DNA from 4 places in the Streptomyces sirii genome. Region 1 is predicted to be linked to each of the others. Evidence: riboswitches for the same ligand, from Rfam matches in the RefSeq annotation. Region 1 holds a riboswitch; each other region holds the start of a gene.

Region 1 (7,746 bases):
AGGCGGACGCCGCCGACCTGGCGCTGACCGTCCTGGGCGGCGGCGAGTCCTCCCGCCTGTACAACCGGCTGGTGCGCCGTGACCGCAGCGCCGTTGCGGCCGGCTTCGGTCTGCTGCGGCTGGCCGGCGCGCCCTCGCTGGGCTGGCTGGACGTGAAGACGTCCGGTGGCGTGGAGGTCCCCGACATCGAGCGCGCCGTCGACGAGGAGCTGGCCCGCTTCGCCGCCGAGGGCCCCACCCCGGAGGAGATGGAGCGCGCGCAGGCCCAGCTGGAGCGCGAATGGCTGGACCGCCTCGCCACGGTCAGCGGCCGCGCCGACGAACTGTGCCGCTTCGCCGTCCTGTTCGGCGACCCGCAGCTCGCGCTGACCGCCGTGCGGCGTGTTCTGGACATCACCCCCGAGGAGGTGCAGGCGGTCGCCAAGGCCCGGCTGCGCCCCGACAACCGCGCCGTGCTGGTCTACGAACCCACCGAGCCGACCGACGCCGCCGACACCGAGGAAGGGGAGGCGGACCAGTGAGCGACGCCACCAACCGCGCAGGGTCCCCCATGAGCACCATGGACTTCCACCCCCAGCCCCGGGGCGGCGCGCCCAAGCCGTGGGCCTTCCCGGCCCCCGACCGCAGCCAACTCCCCAACGGGCTCACGCTGCTGACCAGCCACCGCCCCGGTCAGCAGGTCGTCGCCGTCGAGGTCAACCTCGTCGCGCCGCTGGACGCCGAGCCCGAGGGCCTGGACGGCGTCGCCACGATCATGGCGCGTGCGCTGTCCGAGGGCACCGACAAGTACGACGCCGAGGAGTTCGCCGCCGAGCTGGAGCGCTGCGGCGCCACGCTGGACGCGCACGCCGACCACCCCGGCGTACGGGTCTCCCTGGAGGTCCCGGCCTCCCGGCTGCCCCGCGCGCTCGGCCTGCTCGCCGACGCGCTGCGCGCCCCCGCCTTCCCGGACAGCGAGGTCGAGCGGCTGGTGCGCAACCGCCTCGACGAGATCCCGCACGAGCTCGCGAACCCGGCCCGGCGTGCCGCCATGGCGCTGTCCAAGGAGCTGTTCCCGGCCACCGCGCGCATGTCGCGGCCCCGCCAGGGCACCGAGGAGACCGTGGCCCGCATCGACGCGGCGGCCGTCCGGGCCTTCTACGACGCCCATGTGCGGCCCGCCACGGCCACCGCCGTCGTCGTCGGCGACTTCACCGGTGTCGACCTGGACGCGGCGCTCGCCGAGACCCTCGGCGCCTGGAGCGGCTCGACGGCCGAGCCGCTGAAGGCCGCGCCGATCGCCGCCGACGACACCGGCCGTGTGGTGATCGTGGACCGCCCCGGGGCCGTCCAGACGCAGCTGCTCATCGGCCGGATCGGCGCCGACCGGCACGACCGGGTGTGGCCGGCGCAGGTCCTCGGCACGTACTGCCTGGGCGGCACCCTCACCTCCCGGCTGGACCGTGTGCTGCGGGAGGAGAAGGGCTACACCTACGGGGTGCGCGCCTTCGGCCAGGTACTGCGCTCCACCGCCCCCGGCTCCCCCGAGGGAGCGACGGGCGCCTCCCTGCTCGCCATCAGCGGCTCGGTGGACACCGCCTCCACCGTCCCGGCGCTCCAGGACCTGTGGCAGGTGCTGCGGACCCTCGCGGCGGAGGGGCTGACGGACGAGGAGCGCGATGTCGCCGTCCAGAACCTCGTCGGGGTCGCGCCGCTGAAGTACGAGACCGCGGCGGCCGTCGCGGGCACGCTGGCCGACCAGGTGGAGCAGCAACTCCCGGACGACTTCCAGGCGCAGTTGTACGCCCGCCTCGCGGAGACCGGCACGGTCGAGGCGACCGCGGCGGCGGTCAGCGCCTTCCCGGTGGACCGGCTGGTGACGGTCCTGGTGGGTGACGCGGCCCAGATCGCCGAGCCCGTCAAGGCGCTGGGATTGGGCGAGGTGACGGTCGTCGGCGGCTAGGGCCGAGCCGGAAGGCACGTCCTGGCCGCCCCGTATGACGGCAGATCAGGTCCGACCGGCGGCTCCCGTGGTGCTCCACTGCCACGGGAGCCGCCGTATGTCCGGTTTATGACGACTGGCCGCGACGCTTCTTGTGGCATCCCGCACAAAAAAGCGGTTCTGTTTGGCGATCGAAAGTTGCCCCGATTAGCGTCGGTCCGGCTGTTCGTCACAACTCCGCCACAACAGTGGCACCGGACAGTCATCGCCGAGTCCCCGTACGGCGCGAGCCAGGGGAGCCGGGGACCCACACGTCCCCTGGGGTGAATCGGACCCCTCTCCGGAGGAGCCCGTAGGAGACCTTCCTGCTCCGAACCCGTCAGCTAACCCGGTAGGCGAGAAGGAAGGAAAGGACAAGCCAGTACATGGCGTTCATACGTGCCACCGGGAAGCACCGTCGTGCGAGCCGCACCGCCCGCTCGACCCGCAACATCGCAGGCATAGCCACCCTCGCGGCCTCCGGCGTTGTCGCCTCGGTGGCCTCGCCGGCGCTGGCCGCCACGGACGAGGCGCGTACCCAGGACACCGGTCTGCAGCAGGCCGTCGTCCTCGGTGACGAGCTCGCCAACCGCATCGAGGCCCAGGCCGACGCGCAGCAGGCCGACGCCGAGGCCGCCGCCGCGCGGGCGAAGGCCGAGGCCGTCGCCAAGAAGCAGGCCGAGGAGGCCCAGCGCCGCGCCGAGGCGGCCCGCAAGAAGGCCAAGGCCGAGCGCGAGGCCAAGGAGCGCGCCGCCCGCGAGGCCGAGCGCAAGCGCCTCAACGCCTTCGTCGCCCCGATCGCCGGCTCCTACGTGTCGACCGCCTACAAGGCGTCCAGCAGCCTGTGGTCCTCGGGCAGCCACACCGGCATCGACTTCCACGCCGCCTCCGGGACCTCCGTCCACGCCGTCGGCGCGGGCACCGTCGTCGAGGCCGGCTGGGGCGGCTCGTACGGCAACAACATCGTGATCAAGATGAACGACGGCACGTACACCCAGTACGGCCACCTGTCGTCGATCTCCGTCTCGGTCGGCGAGAGCGTCACCCCGGGCAAGCAGATCGGCCTCTCCGGTGCCACCGGCAACGTCACCGGCCCGCACCTGCACTTCGAGGCCCGCACCACCCCGGACTACGGCTCGGACATCGACCCGATCGCGTATCTGCGCGCGCACGGCGTCAACGTCTGATCCATCGCAGCCGCCTCCGCTTCGCCCGATGCCGCACCGCTTCATCGACTGATGCGCCGCTTCGCCCGACGTCGGATCCGTCCATTGGCCAAAAAATATCCATGGATAACCGGAGTCCGTCGGAAAAGCCGTCCCGGTCGAATAGAGTCACGGAAATGTCGTCAACCGGCGGCGTTTCCCGGGGATTACGGCGGAGGCACGGACGATGCGAGGCCATATTTCCGCGCATGCGGTGTGCACGGCGATTCGCGAGGACATTGTCTCCGGCGCGCTGGCGCCGGGGAGTCGGCTGATCGAGGAGATCCTGGCGGCGCGTTACGGCGTCTCCAGGGTGCCGGTCCGCGAAGCGCTGCGCACCCTGCAGTCGGAGGGCTTTGTCACCACCCGCCACCACGCGGGCGCCTGTGTCGCCGAGCCCACCGAGCAGGAGGCCGCCGACCTGCTGGACATCCGCGCGCTGCTGGAGCCGCTGGGTGCCGCCCGCGCGGCCGCCCGCCGCAGCCCGGCCCACCTGAAGGTGCTGCGCGGCCTGGTGCGGCTCGGACGTGAGCGGGCCCGGCACGGCAACCCCGCGGACCTGCGCCAATTGGACGGCTGGTTCCACGAGACGCTCGCTCAGGCGGCCGGCAGCCCCAGCCTGACCGCGCTGCTGACCCAGCTGCGGCGCAAGATCGAGTGGATGTACGCGGTGGAGCCGCCGACGAGGGCCGGCGAGTCCTGGGACGATCACGGCGCGGTGCTGGACGCGGTGGCCCGGGGGGACGCGGAACGCGCCCGCACCCTGATGGCGGCTCATATCGAGCGTTCGCTTCCGGTGTACCGGCTGCGGCGCCCGGCCAAGGCCGAGGTGAGGGATCCGAAACGGCCCGTCAACACAGCGCGCGCCCGCTCTTAACAAGGGCCCCGTATACAAAGAGGTGGGCAGGGGGAAAGGCGCGCGGGGGAATGGGGTGCGAAGGCCGCGCGGCGGTTTTTCGTATAGCGCCGCTATTCCAGAGCCAGCATTTCGGTCCGCCGTCCGCCCTTATTCGCAATTCCTGTGCTTCCGTGCCGGGCGCCGAGCCGTACGGCCTTTCCGGAGAGCTGATTCAGCGGCGGTGCGGCGCGGTGCCGCGGTGAGGCATTTTCGGGCGGGTTGCCGACGGGGAAATGAATGCGACCGCAGCGAAACGGCCCCGCCGCGGCGACCGGGTTCCGGTCTCCGCGGCGGGGCCGCCGCATGTACAGGGTCCTGGGGGACTCAGACGGTCTCGGGGAGCTCCTCGAGACCCTCGGCGACGAGCTTCGCCAGGCGGTCGAGCGCGGCCTCGGCGCCGTCGGCGTCGGAAGCCAGCACGATCTCCTCGCCGCCCTGGGCGCCCAGGCCCAGGACCGCGAGCATGGAGGCCGCGTTGACGGGGTTGCCATCAGCCTTGGCGATCGTCATCGGGACGCCGGAAGCGGTGGCCGCACGGACGAAGATCGACGCGGGGCGGGCGTGCAGGCCCTCGGCCCAACCGACATTGACGCGGCGCTCAGCCATGGTGTTGCCCTTCAAAGTCGTGACTGTTGTCTAGACCAGTCTCTCACGCTGCCGGGAGTGCTCCGGCAGCCCTGAGTCCTGCCCCGAGCGTACGCGGGAGGGCCGGTTGTCAGTGCCCGGTCGTACTCTGTCCGCATGCAGAAGCCGCCGGATCATGCATACCCGACCCACTGGGAAGCCGATGTGGTGCTGCGTGACGGCGGCACGGCGCGGATCCGCCCCATCACCCCCGATGACGCCGAGCGGCTGGTCTCCTTCTACGAACAGGTCTCGGACGAGTCGAAGTACTACCGCTTCTTCGCCCCCTACCCGCGGTTGTCCGACCGCGATGTGCACCGCTTCACTCACCACGACTACGTCGACCGCGTCGGACTCGCCGCCATGGTCGGCGGTGAGTTCATCGCCACCGTCCGCTACGACCGGATCAACGACCAGGGCCTGCCCGCCAAGGACCCCGAGGACGACCAGGCCGAGGTCGCCTTCCTCGTCCAGGACGCCCATCAGGGGCGGGGAGTGGCCTCCGCCCTCCTGGAGCACATCGCGGCGGTCGCCCGTGAGCGCGGCATCAGGCGGTTCGCCGCCGAGGTGCTGCCCGCCAACTCCAAAATGATCAAGGTCTTCACGGACGCCGGGTACACCCAGAAGCGGACGTTCGAAGACGGCGTGGTCCGGCTGGAGTTCGACCTGGAGCCCACCGAGCAGTCCGTGGCCGTGATGCGCGGCCGCGAGCAGCGCGCCGAAGCCCGCTCCGTGCAGCGGCTGCTGGCCCCCGGCTCGGTCGCCGTCATCGGGACCGGTCGCGCCCCCGGCGGAATCGGCCGCACCGCGCTGCGCAACATCCTCACCTGCGGCTTCACGGGCCGGGTGCACGCCGTCAACCACGCCTTCCCCCAGGACATGCGGCGGCTCGACCCCGAAGGGGTGCCGGCGGTCCGTGCGCTCGGAGAGATCCCCGAGCCGGTCGACCTCGCGGTCATCGCCGTCCCCGCCGACAGCGTCCCCGACGTCATCCGGGACTGCGGCGAACACGGCGTCCAAGGGGTGCTGATCCTGTCCTCCGGCTACGCCGAGTCGGGCCCCGAGGGCAGGGAGCGGCAGCGCGCCCTGCTCCGCCAGGCCCGCTCGTACGGCATGCGGCTCATCGGGCCGAACGCCTTCGGCCTGATCAACACCGCCGCCGACGTCCGGCTCAACGCCTCCCTCGCCCCCCGGATGCCCGGCTCCGGCCACATCGGCCTGTTCACCCAGTCCGGAGCCATCGGCATCGCCCTGCTCAGCGGACTGCACGCGCGCGGCCCCGGCGACGGCGGCATCGCCGGTATCACCGCCTTCGTCTCGGCCGGCAACCGCGCCGACGTCTCGGGCAACGACCTGCTCCAGTACTGGCACGACGACCCGGACACCGATGTCGTGATCCTCTATCTGGAGTCCATCGGCAACCCCCGCAAGTTCGCCCGGCTGGCCCGCCGTACCGCCGCCGTCAAGCCGGTCGTGGTCGCCAAGGGAGCCCGGCACAACGGCACCGCCCCGCTCGGCCACGCCGTACCCACCGTCCGTGTCCCCGACAGCACGGTCGCCGCCCTGATGCGCCAGGCCGGGGTGATCCGCGTCGACACAGTCACCGAGCTGATCGACGCCGGGCTGCTGCTGGCCTCCCAGCCGCTGCCGGCCGGCCCCCGCATCGCCATCCTCGGCAACTCCGAGTCCCTCGCGCTGCTGGCCTACGACGCCTGCCTGACCGAGCGGCTGCGCCCGCTGCGCCCCCGAGTGCTGCCCTCCGCGGCCACACCGGAGGACTTCCGCGGGGCGCTCGCCGAGACGCTCTCGGTCGATGGCTGCGACGCCGTGATCGTCACGGCCATCCCCTGGGTGGGGGAGCAGGACGGCGCCTCCCCGGGCGCCGGCGAGGGCATCGCGCTCGCCGCCGCCCTACGCAGCGCGGCCGCGGCCCATCCGCACAAGACCGTCACGGTCGTCCACCTGGCGATGGACGACCTGGCCGAGACGCTGGCGGCACCGGAGGCACCGGAGGCACCGGAGGCACCAGCGGCACCGGAGGCACCAGCGGCACCGGCGGCGCCCCCCGAGCCCCATGAGCCCCAAGCCTCCGCCGCCCCGGTTGCTGACGGCGCCCAGGCCCCGTCACCGGAATCCGCCCCGGCAGAGCCCCGTCCCGCACCGGCCTCGTCGAACCCACCGGTCCCATCGGTTCCGCCCGCCCCACCGGTCCCACCGTTTCCCCCTGCCGCTCCGCACCGGGGGGTGGCCGCCGCCCGCCCCCCGATCCCTCCCGGCCCGCCGCCGTCCGCCCGCGCCACACCGCCGCCGCCCACCCGCAACCCCGAGACCGCGGCCGCACCCCGCACCGCCCCTCTCCGCATCCCCGCCTACCCCGCCGCCGAGCGCGCCGTACGCTCCCTCGCCGAGGCCGTCCGCTACGCCGCCTGGCGCCGCGAGGCCGCCGAGCCGGGCCGGGTGCCGGAGTACGACGACATCCAGGAGGCGGCGGCCGGCGCCGACATCGACCGCCTCCTCGACCGCCTGGCTCCCGACGTCCCCAGCGGCCGTTCCGTCCCGGTGCCGCCCGAGGACGCCGCCGCCCTGCTCGCCCGCTACGGCATCCACACCCGCCCCGTCCTGCCGGCCCCCGACCCGGACACCGCCGTGCGTGCGGCCGCCCGCCTCGGCTACCCGGTGGCCCTCAAGACCACCGCCCCTCATCTACGCCACCGCTCCGATCTCGGCGGGGTCCGCCTGGACATCGCGAGCAAGTCCGAACTCCGCCGTACCTACGCCGAATTGACCGACTTCCTCGGCTCACCCGAGGAGCTGCGCCCGGTCGTGCAGGCGATGGTGCCGCGCGGTGTCGACACGGTCGTCCGCGCCGCCATCGACCCGGCCGCCGGCGCCGTCCTCTCCTTCGGCCTGGCCGGCGCCCCCTCCCAGCTGCTCGGCGATATCGCCCACCGCCTCATCCCCGCCACCGACAAAGAGGTCGCCGAGCAGATCCGCTCGATCCGCGCCGCCCCGCTGCTGTTCGGCTGGCGGGGCTCCCAGCCCGTCGACACCGCCGCGCT
Region 2 (7,746 bases), 1.1 Mb from region 1:
GCCCGCGAGGGCGAGGGTGGCGGCCGTACGGACGGTGCGCGCGCTGCGCGAACCGCCCGTGAGCGCGGCGAGCGGATGCTGCCTGGGCTTGCGGTGCGAGGCCACGGTGGCCGTCACTTCCTTCCCTTCGGGCCGAGGGCGCGGCGGCGGTCGGCAACGGGGGAGCCGACCGCCGCCGCACCTCTCGGCGGGGCGGCCGACGGAACACCGGCACGGAGGCCGGTGATGGCGGGATGTCGGCCGCCTGGAGGAGGACGCTAAGCCTGAGCGTCACGGGGGTGAGTCCGGTTGGCTGGCATTGCTCGCTTTCGACCGCGGCGGGTGCGCGGTTGACCGCACCGCCGCCGCCTGCACACCGGGACCGGTCTGCCGTGACCGAAGCGGCGATTGCGGACGCCCTGCCGGAAAGACCGTGCTATACGGCGGCTACGATCCAGCACTATGGACGTAGTAATCAATGTCTTCGTCGGCCTGCACATCATCGGCATCGCCTCCCTGCTGGGCGGCTTTCTGACCCAGATGAAGGCGATGGGTGCGGGCACCGCCCGCTTCGTGCCGGCCATGCTGCACGGCGCGCTGACGATGCTGGTCACCGGCATCGTGCTGGTCGGCCTCAACCAGGCCCAGGACCACCCGGTCAACAACATCAAGATCGGCGTCAAGATGGCCGTCCTGGTGGTGATCCTGGCGCTGGTCTACGTCAAGCGGGACGAGGAGAAGGTCCCCGCGCCGCTGTTCGGCGCGGTGGGCGGGCTCACGATCGCCAACATCTTCATCGCGGTGCTCTGGACCTGACGGCGGCGCCCCTCCCCTACGGCACACCGCGCGGTCACCGTGCTCCGGAATCCGGAGCCGATGGCCGCGCGGTGGCGTGTGGGGGGTGACCCGTGGGGGGTGGCCTTGTCGAGCGCCCTGGGGCGCTTCGGGAAGGAGCGGTCCTCACAGGGAGGCGGGGCCGGCCTCAGGCCGGGCGGACGCTCCCGTAGATCGGCATGTAGTAGATCGACTCCTCGCGGACGTAGGCGCCCGGCTTGGGAGCGTGGATCATCTTGCCGCCGCCTATGTACATGCCGACGTGGCTGATGTCGTCGTAGAAGAACACCAGGTCACCGGGCTGAAGATCCTTGGTCGCCACCCGCTGGCCGACCTTGACCTGGTCCCAGGTCGTCCGCGGCAGATCGACCCCGGCCGCCTTCCACGCCGCCTGCGTCAGCCCCGAGCAGTCGTAGGAGCTGGGCCCGGTGGCGCCCCAGACGTACGGCTTGCCCATCTGGGTGCGGGCGAACGCCAGGGCCTTCTCCGCCTTGGTGGCGTACGAGTCCCCGGTGGAGCCGCCGTCGCTGGTGCCGCCGCCGGTCTGACCACCCGTCGAGTCGCCCGTCGAGCCGTCCTGCTGCCGCTGGCGCTCGGCCTCCTGCTGCCGGCGCGCCTCCTCGGCGGCCTTGCGCCGGGCCGCCTCCTCCTTCTGGCGCTCCAGCTCCGCCAGCCGCGCCTTCTCCTGTGCGGTGAGCCGCGACAGCAGCTGCCGGGCCTCGGCCAGCTTCCCCTGGACGGACTGCTTGGACTCCTTCAGCGAGGCCTGCGAGTGCTGCAGCTGCTCCAGGCTGCTGGTGGCCTTGGCCCGCTGCCGCGCCGCGGCCGCCGCCTGCTCCTGGTAGTCGGTGACCGCCTGCTTCTGCCGGCTGGTCAGCCGCTCCATCAGGTGGCTGCGGTCGACGAACTGCTGCGGGTCCTTGGCGAGCATCAGCTGCGCCGTCGGGTTCATGCCGCCGGTGCGGTACTGCGCCGAGGCGAAGGTGCCCAGTTCGCGCCGGGACTCGTTCATCCGCTGCGCGCGCTTGGCGGCGGCGTCGAGCAGACCGTCGACGGTGGCGCTCTGGTGCTCGGCGCGCTCCTTGGCGGCGTTGTACTTCTGGGTGGCCACCTCGGCCTGGTGGTAGAGGTCGTCGACCTTCTTCTTGACCTCTTCGATCGAGGGTCTGGGCGCCCTGGGGGCGGCGTCGGCGGACTGCGAGAGCAGGGTGACCGAGGCGAGCGCGGCGGTGGTGAGCCCGGCCGCCGTACGCCGGCTACCGGGCGAGATGAGAACGCTGGTGCGCGGCTTGCGATGGGACGCCAAGGCCGGCAACTCCTTCCGTGGACCGCCTACCGGGTTAGCTGTCGGGTTCGGGCGGTGTCGCTGACGGAAGGCTTGCCCTACGGTCCGTGCGGCCGCCGACGACGGCCGCTGGATCGATTCACCCCGGTGGTGCTGGTGGGTCCCCGGCTCCGGATGCCTGATGGCAGGGCCGGACTCGGCGCGGCGGCCCGTGCGGAAGCTGTCGACCGCGGGGAGGCGGGCTGCCTGAGCGAGGACGTTAGCCAATTCGTGTGGCTCCTGTGAAGGCTGATGTTCGATATGCCCGAAACCTTTTTGTGACCTGAACGCGCGGCGGGGGGTGTTGCGTCAGATGTCGGGTTCGGGGTAGTCGGCCGGCACCCGGCGGTTCCGCCTCCGGTCGCCTGACCTGCCCCGGCACGGACAATCGTGGACTCCCCGGCGCGCTGTCAGTGCGGCGGCCTAGACTCGGTGGGCGATGAGCAGCCTCTTTGACGACAGCTTTCTGGCGGACCTCGGCCCCAAGGGCGAGGAGGAGCACCCGCCGCCTCCCGAGGACGAGCACGAGCCGGTCCCGGAGGAGGTCCCCGCCGACCTCTTCGGCGGGAGGTTCGACGCGCCCTTGCACACCGAGGCGTACTACCGCGACGGCGCCGCCCGTCCGCCCGTCGACCCGGCCGCGCTGCTGGAGGGGCTCAACGACGAGCAGAAGGCCGCGGTCGTGCACGCCGGAGGCCCGCTGCTGATCGTCGCGGGCGCCGGATCCGGCAAGACCAGGGTGCTCACGCACCGCATCGCGCATCTGCTCGCCGAGCGCCATGTCCACCCCGGCCAGATCCTCGCGATCACGTTCACCAACAAGGCCGCGGGCGAGATGAAGGAGCGCGTCGAGCAGCTGGTCGGCCCGCGCGCCAACGCCATGTGGGTCTCCACCTTCCACAGCGCCTGCGTGCGCATCCTGCGCCGCGAGTCCAAGAAGCTCGGCTTCACCTCCTCCTTCTCGATCTACGACGCGGCCGATTCCAAGCGCCTGATGGCGCTGGTCTGCCGCGATCTGGACCTGGACCCCAAGCGCTTCCCGCCCAAGTCCTTCAGCGCGAAGGTCTCCAACCTCAAGAACGAGCTCATCGACGAGGAGACCTTCGCCCAGACGGCGGCCGACGGGTTCGAGAAGTCGCTGGCCGAGGCGTATGCGATGTATCAGGCGCGGCTGCGCGAGGCCAACGCCCTGGACTTCGACGACATCATCATGACGACGGTCAATCTGCTCCAGGCCTTCCCGGACGTCGCCGAGCACTACCGCCGCCGCTTCCGCCATGTGCTCGTCGACGAGTACCAGGACACCAACCACGCCCAGTACACCCTGGTGCGCGAGCTGGTCGGCCGGGGAACGGCCGACATCCCGGCCGCCGAGCTGTGCGTCGTCGGCGACGCCGACCAGTCGATCTACGCCTTCCGAGGTGCCACGATCCGCAACATCCTCCAGTTCGAGGAGGACTACCCGGACGCCACGACGATCCTGCTGGAGCAGAACTACCGCTCCAGCCAGACGATCCTGTCCGCCGCCAACGCGGTCATCGAGCGCAACGAGAACCGCCGCCCCAAGAACCTCTGGACGGACGCCGGCGCCGGCCCCGAGATCACCGGCTATGTCGCCGACACCGAGCACGACGAGGCCCAGTTCGTCTCCGACGAGATCGACCGCCTCACCGACGCCGGCGACGCCAAGGCCGGCGACGTCGCCGTCTTCTACCGCACCAACGCCCAGTCCCGAGTCTTCGAAGAGATCTTCATCCGGGTCGGTCTGCCCTACAAGGTCGTCGGCGGCGTGCGCTTCTACGAGCGCAAGGAGGTCCGCGACGTCCTGGCGTATCTGCGGGTGCTCGCCAACCCCGAGGACACCGTCCCGCTGCGCCGCATCCTCAACGTCCCCAAGCGCGGTATCGGCGAGCGCGCCGAGGCGATGATCGACGCCCTGTCCTCGCGCGAGAAGATCACCTTCCCGCAGGCGCTGCGCCGGGTCGACGAGGCGTACGGCATGGCGGCCCGCTCCGCCAACGCCGTCAAGCGCTTCAACGTCCTGATGGAGGAGCTGCGCACGATCGTCGAGTCCGGCGCGGGGCCCGCCACGATCCTGGAAGCCGTCCTGGAGCGCACGGGCTACCTCGCCGAGCTCCAGGCCTCCACCGACCCGCAGGACGAGACCCGGATCGAGAACCTCCAGGAACTCGCGGCCGTGGCCCTGGAGTTCGAGCAGGACCGCGGCGAGGCCGCGACATCGGGGGCTGCCGCCCCGGGCCCGGGCACCCTCGCCGACTTCCTGGAGCAGGTCGCGCTGGTCGCCGACTCCGACCAGATCCCGGACGAGGACGAGGAGGGCAGCGGCGTGATCACCCTCATGACGCTGCACACCGCCAAGGGCCTGGAGTTCCCGGTCGTCTTCCTGACCGGCATGGAGGACGGCGTCTTCCCGCACATGCGGGCGCTGGGCCAGACCAAGGAGCTGGAGGAGGAGCGCCGGCTGGCCTATGTCGGCATCACCCGCGCCCGCGAGCGGCTCTACGTCACCCGCTCGACGATGCGCAGCGCCTGGGGCCAGCCGTCGTACAACCCGCCCTCCCGGTTCCTGGAGGAGATCCCGGACAACTACGTGCAGTGGCGGCGGACGGGTCCGGCGACGCCTTCGGCGTCCATGGGCAACCTCTCGTCCAGGGGCGGCGGCACGGGCGGCCTCGGCGGCGGCATCGGCGCCACGCTCTCGTCGGCCCGCTCGAAGGGCCCGAGCGGCTTCGCGACCCGGCGCACCAAGGACCGCGAGGTGGTCTCGCTGGCCGTCGGCGACCGCGTCACCCACGACAGCTTCGGGCTCGGCACGGTCGTCGGCGTCAAGGGCAGCGGCGACAACGCCGAGGCGACCATCGACTTCGGCGGCGAGAAGCCCAAGCGGCTGCTGCTGCGGTACGCGCCCGTCGAGAAGCTGTAGGCGGTCGGGACGGGGGCCGGCGCAGGACGGGGAAGCGGGCGCCGGCCCGACGCTGCGGGAACGGCACGCCTGACGTTGCAGGAACGGTACGCCGGGGGTCAGTTCGGGTCGAGCCCGTGGCTGCGCAGCCACGGCAGCGGGTCGATCGCCGAGCCTCCGCCGGGCCGCACCTCGAAGTGCAGATGCGGTCCCGTCGAGTTGCCGGAGTTGCCCGAATAGGCGATCTGGTCGCCGGCCTTGATCGACCCGGAGCGGATCTTGGTGCTGCTCAGATGGCAGTACCAGGTCTCCGTGCCGTCGGGCGAGGTCACGATCGCCATGTTCCCGTAGGCGGAGTTCCACTGGGTGCGGACGGTGCCGTCGGTGGCGGACAGGACCGGGGTGCCGTAGTCGACCGGGAAGTCGATGCCGGTGTGGACGGACATCCAGTTCACCCCGGCCTGGCCGAAGAGCGCGCTCAGCCCGTGCTGGCTGACCGGCAGCACGAACTTGGGCCGCATCGCCTCCTTGCGGGCCGCCTCCTCCGCCTTGCGCTTGCGCTCCAGCGCCTGGCGCTCCTTGAGGTCGATCCGCTCCTGGGTGCGGCTGGCCCGGTCGCGGAAGTCGTCCGCGCCGGCGCTGAGCCCGGCGAGCTGGGTGTCGAGCTTCTTGTTGGCCGCGGAGGGCTTGACCGCCCCCGGGTCGACCGGCCCGGCCTGGTTGGTGGTGTCGTTCTTGTCGTCCCCGCCGATACCGGCGACGGACGCGGCCGCCACACCGCACACTCCCATGGCGGCGACGGACGGAACGGCGACGGTCAGCAGCGCCGACCGTTTGGCCGGACGTCGCCGGCCCCGGCCGCGGACGGCCTTCCCGGCCGGCGGTCCGGTGACCCGGCGCCCGACGGGGGCGGGGTCCGCGGGGGTCACCGGCATCGCCTGCGTCATGGCGTCCGCCACGGCGGCGGCCTCGTCGGAGGCGGCGCCGCCGTCGTCGAAGCCGCCGTCATCGTCGGAGCGGTCGTCGTGCAGTGTGCCCGCTTCCCAAGTGGCGGTCTCCCACTGGTCGGTGTCGCCCGGCGGCGGACCGGCCTGTGCGGGGATCCCGGCGATCAGTTGCGGGTCGGCCGCCGGCCAGATCGCCGTGGCCTCGTAGCTCGCGGTCTCGAAGCCGGAGGTGTCGAAGGCCGAGGCCTCGAAGGCCGCGGTCTCCTCGACCGCGGTGGCCTGCCGGCCGATGGTGTCGTAGCCACCGGCCGTCTCATATGCGCCCGTTGTCTCGTATGCCCCGGTTGATACCGCGGTCGGATAACTGCCGGTGTCGTACGCGCCGGTGTCGTACGCGCCGGTGGCGTGGGTGCCGGTGTCGTATCCGCCGTGCCCGTAGGAGGTGGCCTCATAGGCGGCCGCCTCGTAGGTGCCGGAGTCGTGCGCCGCGGCGTAGGCGGTCGCGCCCGGCGCCAGGGTGTCGTACGCGGTGTGCGCATACGGGTCGTAGCCGGCGGCCGTGCCGGTCTCGTAGGCGCCGGTGTCCCACTGCGTCGAGGCGAAGCCGCCGGTGTCGTAGATGCCGGTGGCGTACCCGTCGCCCGTGGCCGTCGGGTAGGACCCCGTGTCGTACGCGCCGGTGTCGTAGCTGCCCGTGCCGTAGGCGCCGGCGCCGTACGTGCCGGTGTCGTAGCTGCCGGTGTCGTAGGAACCGCCGCCGTGCGTCCCGGTGTCGTAGGCGACGGTGCCATAGGCGCCGGTCGCATAGGAGCCGGTGTCGTACGTCCCGGTGTCGTAGGAGCCGGGGAGCGAGCCGAAGAGGGGGTCGCCGTCGCCGTAACCGGCCTCGGAGTGCTGCTGCCCGTAGGCGTCGTAGGCGGGATAGTGCGCATACGAGGCGTCGGAAGCAGAGCCGGTCGGAAGCGGACCTTCCGATGGGTGACGGTCGTTCACCAACTTCTCTTTCGCCTCGGCAGCAGGAGAATTAGCGGCGACTGTACCCGGCGGTACACGACGGCGACAATCTTCCACGGGTTCCCGACTCGGCAAGACCGGGCATTTGGCCGCCTTTCGGCAGCCCGCATGCGACTTCTTGGCGCCCCGTTCGACGGGTGTTCGACTCCGCGTCACGTCGGGGGAAGCGGTCAGGCCACCGAAACGGCGTCCGCGCCCCCCTCCTCGACCGCCTCGGCGGCGCTCAGCGCCTCACGTATTCCGGCGGCGACGGCGCCGTTGACCGGTAGCGCGAGATGTCCGACCCCCACGACGCGCACATTCTGCGCGCTCAAATCCGGATGATCGATTCTGGCGGTCGCGGCCGGCACCATCACCTGGTCCTCCTCGCTCCAGAAAGCCACCCACCGCGTCCGGCAACGCGGCGCCGGAAGCGACAACTCCGCCATCACCTCGGAATCGGGGCGCATCTGCCGGACGAGCGGGTGCGCCGACATCAGGGGCGCGACGCGGGTGCCGGAGTGCGGCGTGCCGAGCGTGACGAGCATGCGGACGCGGGCGTCGCCGCCGAGCCGCTGCACGTAATAGCGGGCGATGAGCCCGCCGAGGCTGTGGCCCACCACGTCCACCCGGCGGTGGCCGGTCCGCGCGCACACCTCCTCCACATGGCGGCCCAGCAGCTCGGCGGCCCGGCGCAGGTCGCAGGTCAGCGGGGAGTAGTTGAGCGCCTCGACATGGCGCCAGCC
Region 3 (7,746 bases), 2.8 Mb from region 1:
CCGGCGAGGCGTTCGTCCCGGTCGCCCGGCAGGCGCTTGAGGCGGCCGAGCGGGCCCGCGCCGAGGTGGCGGCGGCGACCGGCGAGGTGCGCGGCCGGCTGGCGGTCGGCGCCATCTCGACCGTCGCGGCCGTCGATCTCGCCCGTGAGCTGGGCGCCTTTCGCAGCCGCTATCCGCGGGTGCGGGTCAGTCTGCAGATGGAGATGAGCGATCCGCTGATCGAGAAGGTGCGGGAGGGGACGCTGGACGTCGCCTTCGTCGGGCTGGTGCCCGGTGCGCGCACCGACGGCGTACGGGAGCGGGAGCTGGCGCGCGGTGAGCTGGTGGCGGTGGTGCCGCCGGGGCATCCGCTGGCCGACCGGGAGTGGACGACGCTGGCGCGGCTGGCGCGGGAGACCTTCGTGGACTTCACGGCGGGTTCGGCGGCGCGGCGGCAGCGCGATGAGGCGTTCCGGGCCGCGGGGCTCGCCTCGGAGGTGGCGTTCGAGGTCACCACGGTGGAGTTCCTGGCGAAGCTGGTGCGGGCCGGGCTGGGCATCGGCATGGTCCCGGAGGCGATCGCCGCCGATCTGCCGGGGCTGCACATCGTGCGGGCGCGGCCGGCGCCGGAGCGCACCGAGCGGGTGGTGTGGAGCGGTCTGGGCCCGTCGCCGGCGGCCGTGGCGTTTCTCGCGGGGCTGGGGGTGCAGGCGGGGTAGGACGGGTGGACGCGCCGTGGTGCGCCCACCGGTTACGGTCGGAAGGTGCACGACGAGCCGGACGCCACTCCTGATCCCACCGCCCCCGCCGAAGCATCGGCCGACGCCCGCGCGAGCGCGCCGGCCGGCGCCGGGGCCGAGGCACCCGCGGGCTGCCCCGTGACGTCCTCCGCCGGGGCCGCCGGCCCGGCTCCCGAGCTGTTCACCTGGGAGTTCGCCGCGGACCCGTACCCCGCGTACGCCTGGCTGCGCCGCCATGCGCCGGTCTACCGGACCGAGCTGCCCAGCGGTGTCGAGGCCTGGCTGGTGACCCGTTACACCGAGGCGCGGCAGGCGCTCGCCGACGCCCGGCTGTCGAAGAACCCGGTGCACCACAGCGAGTCCGCGCACGGCAAGGGCAAGGTCGGCATCCCGGGGGAGCGCAGCGCCAACCTGATGACGCATCTGCTCAACATCGACCCGCCCGACCACACCCGGCTGCGCCGGCTGGTGTCGAAGGCGTTCACCCCGCGCCGGGTCGCGGCCTTCGCCCCCCGCGTCCGGGAGCTGGCCGACCAGCTCATCGACGGCTTCGCCGACCGCGGCGAGGCCGACCTGATCCATGAGTTCGCCTTTCCGCTGCCCATCTACGCGATCTGCGACCTGCTCGGGGTGCCGCGCGAGGACCAGGACGACTTCCGCGACTGGGCGGGCATGATGATCCGGCACGGCGGGGGCCCGCGCGGCGGGGTCGCCCGGTCCGTGAAGAAGATGCGCGGCTATCTCGCCGAGCTGATCCACCGCAAGCGGGCGTCCCTGGGGGAGACGGCGGAGCCGGACGAGGACCTGATATCCGGTCTGATCCGCGCCTCCGACCACGGCGAGCACCTCACGGAGAACGAGGCCGCCGCGATGGCGTTCATCCTGCTCTTCGCCGGTTTCGAGACCACCGTCAACCTCATCGGCAACGGCACCTATGCGCTGCTGCGCCACCCCGCCCAGCGCGAACTGCTGCAGAAGTCGATGGTGGCGGGCGACACCGAGCTGCTGGCCACCGGCATCGAGGAGTTGCTCCGCTACGACGGGCCCGTGGAGCTGGCGACCTGGCGGTTCGCGACGCAGGAGCTGACGCTCGGCGGGCAGCGGATCGCCGAGGGCGATCCCGTACTGGTGGTGCTGGCCGCCGCGGACCGTGATCCGTCACGCTTTGTCGAACCCGATGTTCTCGATCTGACCCGACGTGACAATCAGCATCTGGGATACGGGCACGGCATCCACTACTGCCTGGGCGCACCGCTCGCCCGGCTCGAAGGGCAGACCGCGCTCGCCACGCTCCTGACCCGGCTCCCGGACATCCGGTTTGCCACGGATCCTGATGATCTGCGCTGGCGCGGCGGGCTCATCATGCGCGGACTGCGGTCCCTTCCGGTGGAGTTCACGCCCGAACGGTCCTGACCGGGGGTATCGCCGAAGGTGACGCAGCGTCAGCAGCGTGACCTCCGCGTGATCTGCGCTACACCGGCTTGTGACTACCCGTGACCCCGGCTACCTTTCGATCGACGGTCGACAGGATTCACGATTCGTTCACGCGGGCGCACGCATAAGCGGACGTCCGATGGGGTGGGGAATCGAACGGTCGTCGAACAACTCAACCGCCGCGCGAAAGGCATCCGCATGCGTTCCGGGAACGGCCGACATCGTCGCCCCCGTCAAGCACCGGCCATCTTTGTCACGGTGGGAGTGACCGGCGCGGGGCTCGCACTGCCCCTGGTCTCCGCCAGTGGGGCACACGCCGCCGACACCGCGACCTGGGACCGGGTCGCCCAGTGCGAGAGCGGCGGGGTGTGGAGCGCCGCCTCGGGCAACGGCTTCTACGGCGGGCTGCAGCTGACCCAGGAGATGTGGGACGACTACGGCGGCGGGGCCTACGCCTCGCGCCCCGATCTCGCCAGCCGCGCCCAGCAGATAGCCGTGGCCGAATCGATCCTCGACGACCGCGGCCCGGACGCCTGGCCGAGCTGCGCCGTCAACGCCGGGCTCACCAAGGACGGCCGCGCGCCGAAGGTCGACCCGGGCAGCACGAGCACGCCGCGGCCCGACCCGTCCGACGAAGACGCCGACCCGGCGCCCTGGGACCAGCCCCCGTCGACCGGCTCGTCCGATGACCCCGGCGACCCGGACGACTCCAAGGCTCACGAGGGCGACCACGAGGCCGAGCCCAAGGGGTCCCATGACGGATCCCAGGGCGGCTCCCACGACGGATCGTCCGACGACTCGCGCGACGACGCGGGCGACGAGCCGTCCCAGGAGACGCCGGCGCCGTCCGAGTCCGACGGCGGCGACACCCCCGAGACCCCGGAGCCGTCCGACTCCGCCACCCCCGGCGACCAGGGCGACGACGCCTCCCGCCCCACCGACCCCGCCGGCGACGCCGGCCGTACGGACCCGAGCGGTACGCCCGGCCAGACGCCCGGCAAGGGCAAGCACCGCGGCGACGCGGACCCGGGCGAGGACGACGGCGGCGACCGGTCGCCCGGCGGCCGGCACGCCTCGCGCGGCGACGACGGGCGCCGCACGGACCCGGCGGACGGCGACTACACCGTGCGCCCGGGTGACAGCCTGTCAGCCATCGCCGCGGCCCACCGGCTGCCCGGCGGCTGGCCCGCGCTCTACGAGCGCAACGAGGGCGTCATCGGGGCCGACGAGAACCTGATCCAGCCGGGTCAGCGGCTCGATCTCGGGCATGCGGCAGGCTAGTTCGCCGTATTCGTCCCCTTTGGGAAAGTGAGACAAGGCTCTCGTTGGGCGGCGGGCGGGCAGATCCGCCCGCCGCCGTCATAACGGGTCCCACCTGCAGATATGTGACCAACCCGTGATCAAAAACGGTCAACTTGGTTCAGAAGGTGGGGTTTGAACACCAAGGGGATTACTGCTTACGGTCAGGACCGCTCGCCAAAGCGGGCCCCTTCGATCACACGCCGAATCCTGCCGGTGGTCGGAGGTAGTTGACGCGCAAGCGCCGAAGGCAGGAGCGGGGGAACCAAGGTAGGCGCCGGCCCGGTCCGTGAAAGCGGGTCAGTCGGCTTGGGGTGAAGCCAGGTGCGCCACGCGCGCCCGGCCGGGCGACTCACAGCCCGAACCCGACAGCTCACCTCGTAGGCGTCGGTGAGGAAACGAACGAACCATGCTGATCAACAAGGGCAAGCACCGTCGTCCCTCCAAGGCCGTCCGCGTCGCCACCCTCGCCGGTGTCGCCGGTGCCGCCGTCGCCGTCCCGCTGATGGGCGCCACGTCCGCCTCCGCCGCCTCGGTCGCCACCTGGGACAAGGTCGCCCAGTGCGAGTCCGGTGGCAACTGGTCGATCAACACCGGTAACGGCTACTACGGTGGCCTGCAGTTCTCCAACTCCAGCTGGGCCGCCGCCGGTGGCACCCAGTACGCGGCGCGCGCCGACCTGGCCACCAAGGCCCAGCAGATCGCCGCCGCCGAGAAGCTCCTCGCCATCCAGGGCCCGGGTGCCTGGTCCTGCGCCGGTGCCGGCGGCCTGACCTCCGGTGGCCCGTCCCCCGACCTCGACACCTCCACCAAGTCCGCCCCCAAGCAGGACGAGGCCAAGCCCGAGGTGAAGAAGGCCCCGGCCCCCAAGGCCGAGAAGGCCCAGCCGGCCCCGAAGAAGTCCGAGCGCGGCGGCGACTACACCGTCAAGTCCGGCGACACCCTCGCCAAGATAGCCAAGGCCCACGGCACCAACTGGAAGTCGCTCTACGAGGCCAACAAGTCGGTCATCGGCGGCAACCCGAACCTGATCTTCCCGGGTCAGCAGCTCAGCATCTGAGCCGTCCGCTCACCGGGACTCCCGCCCGCCGAAGCGGCGGGCCCCGTTCCTCCGTGAGACCGCCCCGTCCGGCGCGCCACTCCCCCCAGCGCGCCGCGGCGGGGCTTCTCCATGCGCCGCGGTCCGCACCGCCGTGACCAGCTGCGTCTCGCGCTTTTACCCGCTCAGCGAACAGTGTGGCGAAACATCCCGTGAACTGCGCCTTTGGGCTCTTTGTTCCGTCATTCCGTCCCACGGAGCGGGCCAAGGGCAAGCGCACGCGCCCCGGGCCGTTAGGCTCGTGCTGCAGAACTCCAGACACCCACGAAGGAGACAACGTGCCGTCCATCGACGTCGTCGTAGCCCGCGAAATTCTCGACTCGCGAGGTAATCCCACGGTCGAGGTCGAGGTCGGCCTCGACGACGGCAGCACGGGCCGTGCCGCCGTGCCGTCCGGCGCCTCGACCGGCGCCTTCGAGGCCATCGAGCTCCGCGACGGCGACCCGAACCGCTACCTCGGCAAGGGCGTCGAGAAGGCCGTCCTGGCCGTCATCGAGCAGATCGGCCCGGAGCTCGTCGGCTACGACGCGACCGAGCAGCGGCTGATCGACCAGGCGATGTTCGACCTGGACGCCACCGACAACAAGGGCTCGCTCGGCGCCAACGCCATCCTCGGCGTCTCCCTCGCCGTCGCGCACGCCGCCTCCGAGGCCAGCGACCTCCCGCTGTTCCGCTACCTCGGCGGCCCGAACGCGCACGTGCTGCCCGTGCCGATGATGAACATCCTCAACGGCGGCTCGCACGCCGACTCCAACGTGGACATCCAGGAGTTCATGATCGCGCCGATCGGCGCGGAGTCCTTCTCCGAGGCGCTGCGCTGGGGCGCGGAGGTCTACCACACCCTCAAGAAGGTTCTCAAGGAGCGCGGCCTGTCCACCGGCCTCGGCGACGAGGGCGGCTTCGCCCCGAACCTGGGCTCCAACCGCGAGGCCCTCGACCTCATCCTGGAGGCCGTCAAGCAGGCCGGTTACACCCCCGGCCAGGACATCGCGCTCGCGCTGGACGTCGCCGCCTCCGAGTTCTACAAGGACGGCACGTACCAGTTCGAGGGCCAGTCCCGCTCGGCCGCCGAGATGACCGAGTACTACGCGGAGCTGGTCGACGCCTACCCGCTGGTCTCCATCGAGGACCCGCTGTTCGAGGACGACTGGGCCGGCTGGAAGGTCATCACCGACAAGCTCGGCGCCAAGGTCCAGCTGGTCGGCGACGACCTGTTCGTCACCAACCCCGAGCGCCTCGCCCGCGGCATCGAGGAGGGCTCCGCCAACGCGCTGCTGGTGAAGGTCAACCAGATCGGCTCGCTGACCGAGACCCTGGACGCCGTCGAGCTGGCCCAGCGCAACGGCTTCAAGTGCATGATGTCGCACCGCTCCGGTGAGACCGAGGACGTCACCATCGCCGACCTGGCCGTCGCCACCAACTGCGGCCAGATCAAGACCGGTGCCCCGGCCCGCTCCGAGCGCGTCGCCAAGTACAACCAGCTGCTGCGCATCGAGGAGATCCTCGACGACGCCGCGGTCTACGCCGGCCGCTCCGCCTTCCCGCGGTTTCGCTCCGCGAACTGAAATCAGTACAGCGCTCCGCGAACTGATTCAGTACAGCGCTCCGCGAACTGAATCAGTACAGCGCTCCGCGAACTGATTCGGTGCAGCGCCCGGCGAACTGACGCGGAGCGGAGCTCCGCGTCACGGCTGATCGGCTGACGTTACGGCCGAGCACCTCCGTACGTCCCCGGCGACGGTCCCGTACCGTTGCCGGGGACGTACCTGCTTGATGCAGTCCGGCGTCAGTCAGTGAAGGGGAGACGACGTGCCCGCGGACCGGTTCTCGACCGCGACCCGACTCAAGGCGCTCGGCGAGCAGGCCGCCGCCCGCGTCTACCGAGCCCGCCCGCCCCGCCGCAACCGCCTCACCGGCCGCGCCGCCCTGCTGGCGCTGGTGATGTGCTCCCTGGTGGTCGCCCTCGCGTACCCCATAAGGCAGTACATCTCCCAGCGCTCCGACATCGCCGAACAGCGCCGCAAGGCCCAGGACGCCGGTGCCGAGCTGGACCGGCTGCGCGAGCAGCGGGCCCGGTGGCAGGACCCGGAGTACGTACGCCAGCAGGCCCGCCGGCAACTGCACTACGTCATGCCGGGGGAGACCGGCTACCTCGTCCAGGACGGCTCCGGTTCCGCCGCCGCCCCGAGGGGACCGCAGGCGGCGCGGCGCCCCTGGTACGAGAATCTGTGGAGCGCCGTCGACGCGGCCGACAAGCGCTAGGGGGTGCGCCTCGGGCCGTACCGCCGGCGCGGGGCAGCCCGTACTGTCGACACCAGGCGGTCCGCACCGCCGCCCCACCACCCACCTCACCGAAAGCGCACATGGAAACCCCTCCGCCCCAGACCGAGCCCACCGAGCCCACCGCCGCGGACATCGCGGCCTTCAAGGAGCAGCTCGGCCGCCCGCCCCGCGGGCTGCGCGCCATCGCGCACCGTTGCCCCTGCGGCCAGCCGGACGTCGTCGAGACGGCGCCGCGCCTGGAGGACGGCACGCCCTTCCCCACGCTCTACTACCTCACCTGCCCGCGTGCGGCCTCCGCGATCGGCACGCTGGAGGCCGACGGCGTGATGAAGGAGATGTCCGAACGGCTGGCGTCCGACCCGGAGCTGGCCGCCGCCTACCGCGCGGCCCACGAGGACTACATCCGGCGGCGGGACGCCATCGAGGTGCTCCAGGGCTTCCCGAGCGCGGGCGGCATGCCCGACCGGGTCAAGTGCCTGCACGTCCTCGTCGGCCACTCGCTGGCGGCCGGTCCCGGCGTCAACCCGCTCGGGGACGAGGCGATCGCGATGCTGCCGGAGTGGTGGAAGAAGGGGCCGTGCGTGAGCCCCTGCGCCGAGGACGACAAGGGAGGGTCCCAGTGAAGCGGGTCGCCGCCATCGACTGCGGTACCAACTCCATCCGGCTGCTGGTCGCGGACGCGGACCCGGAGACGGGCGAGCTGAAGGACCTCGACCGCCGGATGCAGATCGTCCGGCTGGGCCAGGGCGTGGACCGCACCGGGCGGCTGGCGCCGGAGGCGCTGGAGCGGACCTTCGCGGCCTGCCGGGAGTACGCCGCGGTGATCGGCAGCCTGGGCGCGCAGCAGGTCCGCTTCGTGGCCACCTCCGCCTCCCGGGACGCGGAGAACCGCGAGGACTTCGTCCGCGGTGT
Region 4 (7,746 bases), 2.3 Mb from region 1:
CGGCGGCGATCACGGCCGGGGAGAGGCCGGGGTCGTGCAGGTGCTCGTGGACGAAGCGCTTGATGCGCAGCATGAGGGTCCGCCGCCGGGTGTCCGGTGGGAGGGCGCTGTCGGTTTCGAGGGCGTGCGCGAAGAGCGCGATGACCAGGTCGGTCAGGACCGTGCCCAGCCGGGGGCCGTCGGAGGGCCGGTAGGGGGTGGTGTCCGCGCTCAGCCGGAGGAGGAACTGCGCCAGCAGCGCGCCGATCCCCGACCGGGTCGTCATCCGCCGTGGGACCGTGCGACGGGCCCCACCGCGCGGTAGGGGCAGCAGCGCCTTGGGGATCTCCGCCCCCACCGTGGTGACCGGGGCCCTGTCGCCGCGGATCTCCCACGGCAGCGAGGAATCGTTGATGACCAGGTCGGACGGCTGGTAGACGACCTCGTGGTCGTCCCACCTGCCCGCCCCCGTCCCGCCCACGACGAAGGAGAGGTGGTAGAGCTCCGGGTCGGACTGCCGGATCAGTCGCGGTGTGCGCCGCATCACCACCTGCGGGATCGTGGCCGGCCACACGGACACGGCGCCGAGGTCCAGCACGCGCTGGGTGGCCCGGAAGTCGTCGGAGTGGTCGCTGCTCAGGTGCATCGGAGCGTGGGTCTGCTCCAGACGCTCCGCCCAGTAGGACAACCGGTCCGCCGCCGGCACGTCCTCGCTCCGGAAAACCATCTCGTTCAGCATGTTTCCCCCTTCAAGCTGCACGCCCGAAGAGATGATCACGGACCCGGATAAGCGTCTGATGAACGTCTCCGACGGGGCCCGTCCCGTGACCCGTCCGGCCCCCGACGGCTCGCCGCACGGCCTCGCACCGGCAACCCTTGGGGAGTCGAGGCGGCCGACACGCCGCTGCTCGTACGGAAGACGGGCGGGAGCGGAAGAGGCCGGTGCGGATGCGGCAGGTCGACGGGCGCCCTACGGGCGACGGGGAGCGGCGGGCGCGCCGTGAGCGGATGCCCCCGCCGGTGCGGCGCCTGGCGCGCTGGCTCCCCGCCCTGCTGATCGCCGCCGGCCTCGCCTTCGACCTGGGGACCCCGCCCAGCTACACCGCCTCCCCCTTCTTCGCCGCCGCGCCCCTGGTCGCGGCGCCGCTGCTGTCGTTGGCCAGCACCGCCCTCACGGCCGTGGCCGCCATGGCCGGCGAGGTCTGGGGGGTGACGTACCGCAGCACCGCCCCGAACTACCACGAGTCGGTGACGGAGCTCGCCACGGTCTTCGTCGTCGCCCTGCTGGCGCTGGGCATCAACCGGGTCGTGCGGACGAGCGATGCCCATCTGGCGTCCGTACGGGACGTCTCGGAGGCCGCCCAGCGCGCCGTACTGCCGCTGCCGCCCGAGCGGCTGGCCGGGCTCGCGATCGCCGCCCGCTATGTGGGCGCGCGGGCGGACGCCGGGATCGGCGGCGATCTCTACGCGGTGCAGGACACCCCGCACGGCGTGCGGCTGATCGTCGGCGACGTACGCGGCAAGGGCCTGGAGGCGGTGGAGGCCGCGGTGGTCGTCATCGGCGCCTTCCGGGAGGCGGCGGAGCAGGAGACCACCCTGGAGGCGGTGGCCGGCCGGCTGGAGCGGGCGCTGCAGCGGGAGGGCAGGCGGCGCGGAGGGTTGGACCGGTTCGAGGGGTTCACCACCGCCGTGCTGGCGGAGATCCCCGCCAACGGGCGGCCCGCGCTGCGGGTCCTCAACCGGGGCCACCCGGCTCCCCTGATGCTCACCCCGGACGGCGGGCTGCGCGAGCTGGCCCCAGGGGCGCCGGCGCTGCCCCTGGGGATGAGCGAGGTGGCGAGCTGGCCCGACCGCTCGGACGAGACGTTCCTCCCGGCCGGCTCGCTGCTGCTGTTCTTCACCGACGGCATGACCGAGGCCCGCGACTTCCGCGGCCGCTTCTACGACCCCTCGAACCGGCTGCGCGGCCGCCGCTTCCCCGGCCCGGACGCCCTCCTGGACACCCTCGTCGAGGATGTGGCACGGCATACGGGCGGAGCCTCGGCGGACGACATGGCCCTGCTGGCGGTGCAGCGGCCCATGGGGGAGTAGGGGCGCGGCGCGTGGGGGCCGGTCAGCCTCTCCGTGCCGCCGCTTTCGGCAGCCGGTGCAGGCTCTCGCCGTGCGGGCCGGTGAGCGCGACCGGCCGCCCGTCCAGGGCGAGGGTCAGCCGTCCGTCCTCCGGGCGCCCGGAGTGGTGCTCCGGCGCGGTGATCCACGGCAGGACGGAGTGGTGCTCGTTGGAGATCCAGTGCCCACCGCCGGGCCGTCCGTCGAGCAGCGACCGTACGAGGCGCGCGAACTCCTCGCTGCGGGCGGGCGGAAGGTAGTTCAGCACGGCGCTGTGGAAGACGACCAGCGTCGCCTCGGGCGGTGCCGCGGCGGCCAGCGCGGGCAGCTCGTCGATCAGATCGCCGCGTACGATCCGCGGCCGCGGCGCCGCCCGTACGGCCTCGACGGCGGCGGAGAGCCGCGCCGTGCGCTCCCCCTCGCCCGGCCAGACGAGCGACTGGAGCCAGCGCAGATCGTCCGGTGCGCCGACGGGGTCGAGCGGGTTCAGATCGATTCCGGCCCGCCAGACGATCTCCGGCAGCCGGCCGGGCAGCTCCTCGGGCGCCCAGTCCGTGCGGCAGCGGAACTCCACCGGGCCGTCCGGCGCCCCCACCTCGACGGTCCGCGGGGTGCCCGCGGGCTGCCCCTCGTACCGGGAGGCGGACTCGTACCGGTACCGGTAACTGTCGGGATGCAGGCACAGCCCGGCCGACGCGCCGACCTCCAGCAGAGCCAGCGGCTGCGGCAGCCGGGCGAGCAGCGGCAGCAGCGTGGCACAGCGGGCCGGCTCGTTGGTCTGGGTGGCGCGCTGCATGATCACCGCGCGGACCTCGTCCCAGTGCCGGACCGTCCACTCGCGCCAGCGTCCGTACGCCGCCTCGTCGCGCGGGCCCTGCTCCGCGTGCGGGCCGTCGAGCTGGCGGACGGCGGCGAGCAGGAGGTTCGGCTGCTGCTTGTTGCCGGCCGGCAGCGACCCCGACAGCAGATCGCAGAACTCCGGGTCCTGGCTGATCCGCGCGGTCAGCTCCGCATGGGCGTCGGACCGTCCCCGCGCCTCCCGCCAGGAGAACTCCCGGTAGCGCTCCGCCAGATCCGCCGCCGCGCTCCGGCCGATACCGCCCTTGACGTTTCCGGAGCTCACGGTGTTCCCCGCGCTCTCGACGTTGACGACCATGATCCGACGTTACGCCCTCACGTTCCGTAACTGAGGGGCGCCCCTCCGCATAACGACTGACGCACAATCAGCACGAGATCGTTTAGGGGTGCATGGTCAACTCGCCCGCTTTGTTGGCATGGTGACCGAAAAAGTCCCCGCCACCTCTCATGCGGAACGGATAAGGATTCCCGGGAAGGCTTGGAAAACAGTCGCGACCTCTATTACTGTCCGATAACGCAGCGCGGTCGTCCCAGCCGTCGCAAGAGGCGGCACCGCGCGCCGACGCCGAATCCCGCATGCGCTTTTCACGCTCCTCCAGCACTTCGAACTGCACCAAGGGAACCGGGGAACCACCACCTTGGGGTGAATCGGGCGCCTCCGCCAGAGTGGCCCGTAGGAGACCTTCCTGCTCCGAACCCGTCAGCTAACCCGGTAGGCGAGAAGGAAGGAAAGGAGTGCGCCCCCGTGGCGTCCAACAGGCCTGCCCCCGAGGCTCCGTCCGCATACCGACTCGACCACCGAGGTGCCTTCGAAGGCCCGGGTGATCCGGAGGGCATAGCGGACATAGACGGCGACGGCGCATGGGAGGAGTGGAACCCCACAGAGGAGTCGCTCCGCCCGGTCCGCGGCAAGCACCGGGTGGCCAAGCAGCGCGGCGGCGGACTCGCCCGTAGCGGCACGGTCCTGGGTGTCGGCGTCATCGCGGCGGTCGGCGCGGGTGGCATGGCCACCGCCGAGGACCGACCGCCGGTCCCGATCTCCATGCCCGACATCGGCGGCATGGCCCACGAGATCTCCGACAGCCTCCCGGACGCCGAGGCCCTCCCGGGGATCGGCGGCCTCATATCCGACTCCGGCGGATCGGACTCCGGAAGCGACTCCACCGGCCCGCTCACCCAGGTCAGCCAGACCGGTACGACCGGTACGGGCGCCAACGCCGGCGAGGCGCTGCGCAGCCGCATCCTCCAGCAGGCCGACGCGCAGCAGGGCGCCGCCGAGGAGCAGGCCCGCGAAGCGGCCGAGGACGCCGCGGTCAAGCAGGCGGCGACGCGAGCGACCGCAGCCCAGAAGACGGCCCAGGACGCGGCGGACAAGGCTGCTGCCGCCAAGAAGGCGGCGGAGTTGGAGGCCAAGCGCAAGGCCGAGGAGGCGGCGCGCCGGAAGGCGGAGGCCGAACGGCTGGCCCAACTGGCGAAGAGCTTCATCACCCCCGTCGCCTCCTACACCCTGACCGCCAGCTTCGGGCAGGCCGGCGACCGCTGGGCCGCCGACCACACGGGCCAGGACTTCGCCGCACCGACGGGTACGCCCGTCAGGGCGGTGCACTCCGGCACCATCACCCAGGCCGGCTGGGCCGGTTCGTACGGCTACCGCATCGTCCTCACCCTCGACGACGGCACCGAGCTGTGGTTCTGCCATCTGTCCTCGATGGTCAAGACCTCGGGCAAGGTCAACACCGGCGATGTGATCGGCCGCGTCGGCGCCACCGGCAATGTCACCGGTCCCCACCTCCACCTGGAGGTACGCCCCGGCGCCGGCGACCCGATAGACCCGATGCCGTGGCTGCGCGATCACGGCCTGAACGTCTGAGGACTCGGCCCGCCGGAAGACGGGTCTGAGGGCCCACCGTGAGGTGGCGGCCTCAACGCGTCTCGGGAGGTTTTCCGAGTGCAAGCCCCGGGGGAATCCCCGGGGCTTCCCTCATTGCACCCCCCTTAACTCCTCCCCGGGAATAACTCCCTTCCTCCCCGCGCTGCAACAACGCATGACCTCGACACACCCCACCCCCCAGAACCGCCGGAACCTCGGCTCGCTCGCCGTCTCCCCGCTCGCCCTCGGCGGCAATGTCTTCGGCTGGACGGCCGACGAAGCCGAGTCGTTCGCCGTGCTCGACGCGTATGCGGCAGGCGGTGGCAACTTCATCGACACCGCCGACGCCTATTCCGCCTGGGCACCCGGCAACAAGGGCGGCGAATCCGAGGCCCTCATCGGCAACTGGCTGGCCTCCCGCCGCAATCGCTCCGAGGTCGTCGTCGCCACCAAGGTCGGTGCCCACCCCGACTACAAGGGCCTGAGCCCGGCCACCATCAAGTCCGCGGTCGACGAATCCCTCACCCGTCTCCGCACCGACTACATCGACCTCTACTACACCCACTACGACGACGAATCGGTCGAGGTCTCGGAGATCATCGGTACGCTCGACGAGCTCGTCCAGGCCGGCAAGGTCCGTGAGATCGCGGCCTCCAACATCTCCGCGCGGCGCCTGGAGGAGTCCCTGGCCTTCTCCGCCCGCGAGGGCGTGGCCCGTTACGTCGCCCTCCAGCCGCACTACAACCTGGTCTCCCGCGACACCTACGAGGGCGAACTCGCCGACGTGGCCGCCCGTGAGGGCGTGGGCGCCGTCCCGTACTGGGCCCTCGCCGCCGGCTTCCTCACCGGCAAGTACCGCCCGGGCACCGATGTCGACAGCGCCCGCTCCGCGAAGGCCGGCCAGTACCTCGCCACCGAGCGCGGGCTGCGCGTCCTTCAGGCCCTCGACACCGTCGCCGCCGCGCACCAGGCCGAGGTCGCCACCGTCGCCCTCGCCTGGCTGGCCGCCCGGCCCACCGTCGCCGCGCCCCTCGCCAGCGCCCGCACGGTCGGCCAGCTGGCGCCCCTCCTGGCCGTCGCCGACCTGACCCTCACGGAGCCCGAACTCACCCTCCTGAACGAGGCTTCGGCCTGATCCACCCACCGCGCACACGAGGGCGGGGGCAGGGCACGCCTGGTGCCCTGCCCCCGCCCTCGTCCGTGCGCCGGCCGCCGGCTTCGCTCACCCCGCCGGCCTCACTTCCCCCGCCGGCCTCACTTCCCCCGACGGTCGACCGCGGCCCACGACGCCAGCGCGACCCCGCCCGCGACCGCGAACACCGAAGGCCAGGCCCCGATCTTCTTCGCCAGCGGATGCGACCCCACAAAGGCCGCCACATACGCCCCGCTCAACGCCGCCGCGGTCTTCGCCCCGGCCTTCTCCTGCCACCCCTTGGCCGCCACGACCCCCGCCGCCGCGAGCGCCACCCCACCCAGGGGCCGCTTCTTGGTCCACCGGGCCACGCCGTAGCCGCCCAGCAGCCCACTCGCCGCCACCACACTCGTCGGTACGCCGGCCATCACAAACCTCCCACTCGGAGTCAACTGCCCCGAGCCTACGCGCGGGCGTAGTGCGTGGGGGGTACGGCGATCGGGGTGACGTGACGATCAAGCAGTTGGCAGTATTCATCTATGGCGAAGGCGAAATCGCGGAACCCCGTCACGTTTGGCGCCCCAGCGGGGGTCTATGAAGGTCAGCACTTCAAGGGGCATGCGGAGTTGCATGCTCGGGGCGTGCATCGGCAACTCGGACGGGGAATCTCCGGTACCGCGACGGAAGGCGTCGACTCCATCGTTCTCTCCGGTGGCTACCTCGACGATGAATATGGCGAAGACGAGATCACTTACACCGGCGAGGGCGGGCGCGATAGGTCTACCCAGAGCATGGTCGCCGATCAGACCATGGACGCGAGTGGAAACGCCGGCCTGTTGCTCAACCAAGCTCTTGGCAATCCGGTTCGTGTGATCCGGGGCTTGAACATCAAGCGCCAGAAGGCCACCGGTGGCTATGTGTACTGCGGCCTCTTCCGGGTGGCCGAGAGCTGGACCACGATGGGCAAGGAGGGCTTCCGGATCTGCCAGTTCCGACTCCTCAAGATCGAAGCTGGCGAAACGGTGAAGCCGCAACCCGTGTCGCCAGACGGTGACAGAGAAACCGACCTGGAAGAACAGTTCCGTCGGACCGTCGCCTATGAGCGCCTCATGCGCGACTCGAAGGTGGTTCGAAAAGTCAAGGACATGTACGACGATGCCTGCCAGGTGTGCGGTATTCGGCTGGTGGTCTCGCCCGATGGCAAAGCAATCAGTCAGGCGGCTCATATCCAGGCTCTAGGGAAGCCGCACAACGGTCCGGACACGGTGGGAAATGTGCTGTGCCTTTGCCCGAACTGCCATGCACTCTTCGACCGTGGCGCCCTCCAGCTCACCGACGGATTGGAGGTGATCGATGGGCTGACCCAGAAGTTCATTCGCGCGCTGACGCGGGTCAAAGGGCACCAGATACAGGTGAACTGTGTCCGTCAGCACCGAAGTCGATGGGCCGACCGGGCAGCGGTGCGCACCGCTGAGGGCGATGGGTCGTCGTAACGAGCCCCGTGCAGGGTGACACCCATGCCTAGGTCGCATCCGGTTGGTCGTGTAACGGCCTCACCAGCGGATCGTTCAACGCAGTAGGGGGCGGGGCGATCTGTCTGATCGAGAGCGGGCTCGGCTGGAGCCGCACCTTCCGAAGAACACCGGTTGGGGCGGACGTTGGAAGAAGCGCCGCATTGTCATGAACGACATTCTCTTCCGATTCCGGACCGGGACGGCACGTGGAACCAGGTCCTGCGTGCCGTCCAAGCTGCCGCGGATGCGGGAGGCCGGATCGACTCGAGCATGGAATTCCACGG

The links. Region 1 has a riboswitch for cyclic di-AMP ahead of WAB15_RS30190 (M23 family metallopeptidase). Riboswitches for the same ligand answer to the same signal wherever they lie in the genome.
Region 2: another riboswitch for cyclic di-AMP. It lies ahead of WAB15_RS25285 (NlpC/P60 family protein); the one in region 1 lies ahead of WAB15_RS30190 (M23 family metallopeptidase).
Region 3: another riboswitch for cyclic di-AMP. It lies ahead of WAB15_RS17185 (transglycosylase family protein); the one in region 1 lies ahead of WAB15_RS30190 (M23 family metallopeptidase).
Region 4: another riboswitch for cyclic di-AMP. It lies ahead of WAB15_RS19510 (M23 family metallopeptidase); the one in region 1 lies ahead of WAB15_RS30190 (M23 family metallopeptidase).

What each region holds. Positions count from the first base shown of each region.
Region 1 covers NZ_CP147982.1:6,700,297-6,708,042, forward strand. The annotation lists gene WAB15_RS30180 (M16 family metallopeptidase) at 1-521, shown strand, start outside; gene WAB15_RS30185 (M16 family metallopeptidase) at 560-1,942, shown strand; cyclic di-AMP (ydaO/yuaA leader) riboswitch at 2,178-2,334, shown strand; gene WAB15_RS30190 (M23 family metallopeptidase) at 2,347-3,147, shown strand; gene WAB15_RS30195 (GntR family transcriptional regulator) at 3,353-4,042, shown strand; gene WAB15_RS30200 (HPr family phosphocarrier protein) at 4,388-4,669, opposite strand; gene WAB15_RS30205 (GNAT family N-acetyltransferase) at 4,805-7,746, shown strand, end outside.
Region 2 covers NZ_CP147982.1:5,581,121-5,588,866, forward strand. The annotation lists gene WAB15_RS25275 (NlpC/P60 family protein) at 1-117, opposite strand, end outside; gene WAB15_RS25280 (hypothetical protein) at 442-795, shown strand; gene WAB15_RS25285 (NlpC/P60 family protein) at 962-2,119, opposite strand; cyclic di-AMP (ydaO/yuaA leader) riboswitch at 2,127-2,295, opposite strand; gene pcrA (DNA helicase PcrA) at 2,577-5,081, shown strand; gene WAB15_RS25295 (M23 family metallopeptidase) at 5,180-7,000, opposite strand; gene WAB15_RS25300 (esterase/lipase family protein) at 7,192-7,746, opposite strand, start outside.
Region 3 covers NZ_CP147982.1:3,854,619-3,862,364, reverse strand. The annotation lists gene WAB15_RS17200 (LysR family transcriptional regulator) at 1-698, shown strand, start outside; gene WAB15_RS17195 (cytochrome P450) at 858-2,132, shown strand; gene WAB15_RS17190 (transglycosylase family protein) at 2,412-3,434, shown strand; cyclic di-AMP (ydaO/yuaA leader) riboswitch at 3,644-3,854, shown strand; gene WAB15_RS17185 (transglycosylase family protein) at 3,862-4,512, shown strand; gene eno (phosphopyruvate hydratase) at 4,830-6,116, shown strand; gene WAB15_RS17175 (septum formation initiator family protein) at 6,361-6,813, shown strand; gene WAB15_RS17170 (DUF501 domain-containing protein) at 6,915-7,457, shown strand; gene WAB15_RS17165 (exopolyphosphatase) at 7,454-7,746, shown strand, end outside.
Region 4 covers NZ_CP147982.1:4,362,866-4,370,611, reverse strand. The annotation lists gene WAB15_RS19525 (helix-turn-helix domain-containing protein) at 1-718, opposite strand, end outside; gene WAB15_RS19520 (PP2C family protein-serine/threonine phosphatase) at 988-2,070, shown strand; gene WAB15_RS19515 (DUF2332 domain-containing protein) at 2,093-3,244, opposite strand; cyclic di-AMP (ydaO/yuaA leader) riboswitch at 3,525-3,680, shown strand; gene WAB15_RS19510 (M23 family metallopeptidase) at 3,692-4,816, shown strand; gene WAB15_RS19505 (aldo/keto reductase) at 4,992-5,951, shown strand; gene WAB15_RS19500 (hypothetical protein) at 6,071-6,376, opposite strand; gene WAB15_RS19495 (YDG/SRA domain-containing protein) at 6,488-7,441, shown strand; partial or broken gene WAB15_RS19490 (IS5/IS1182 family transposase) at 7,512-7,746, shown strand, end outside.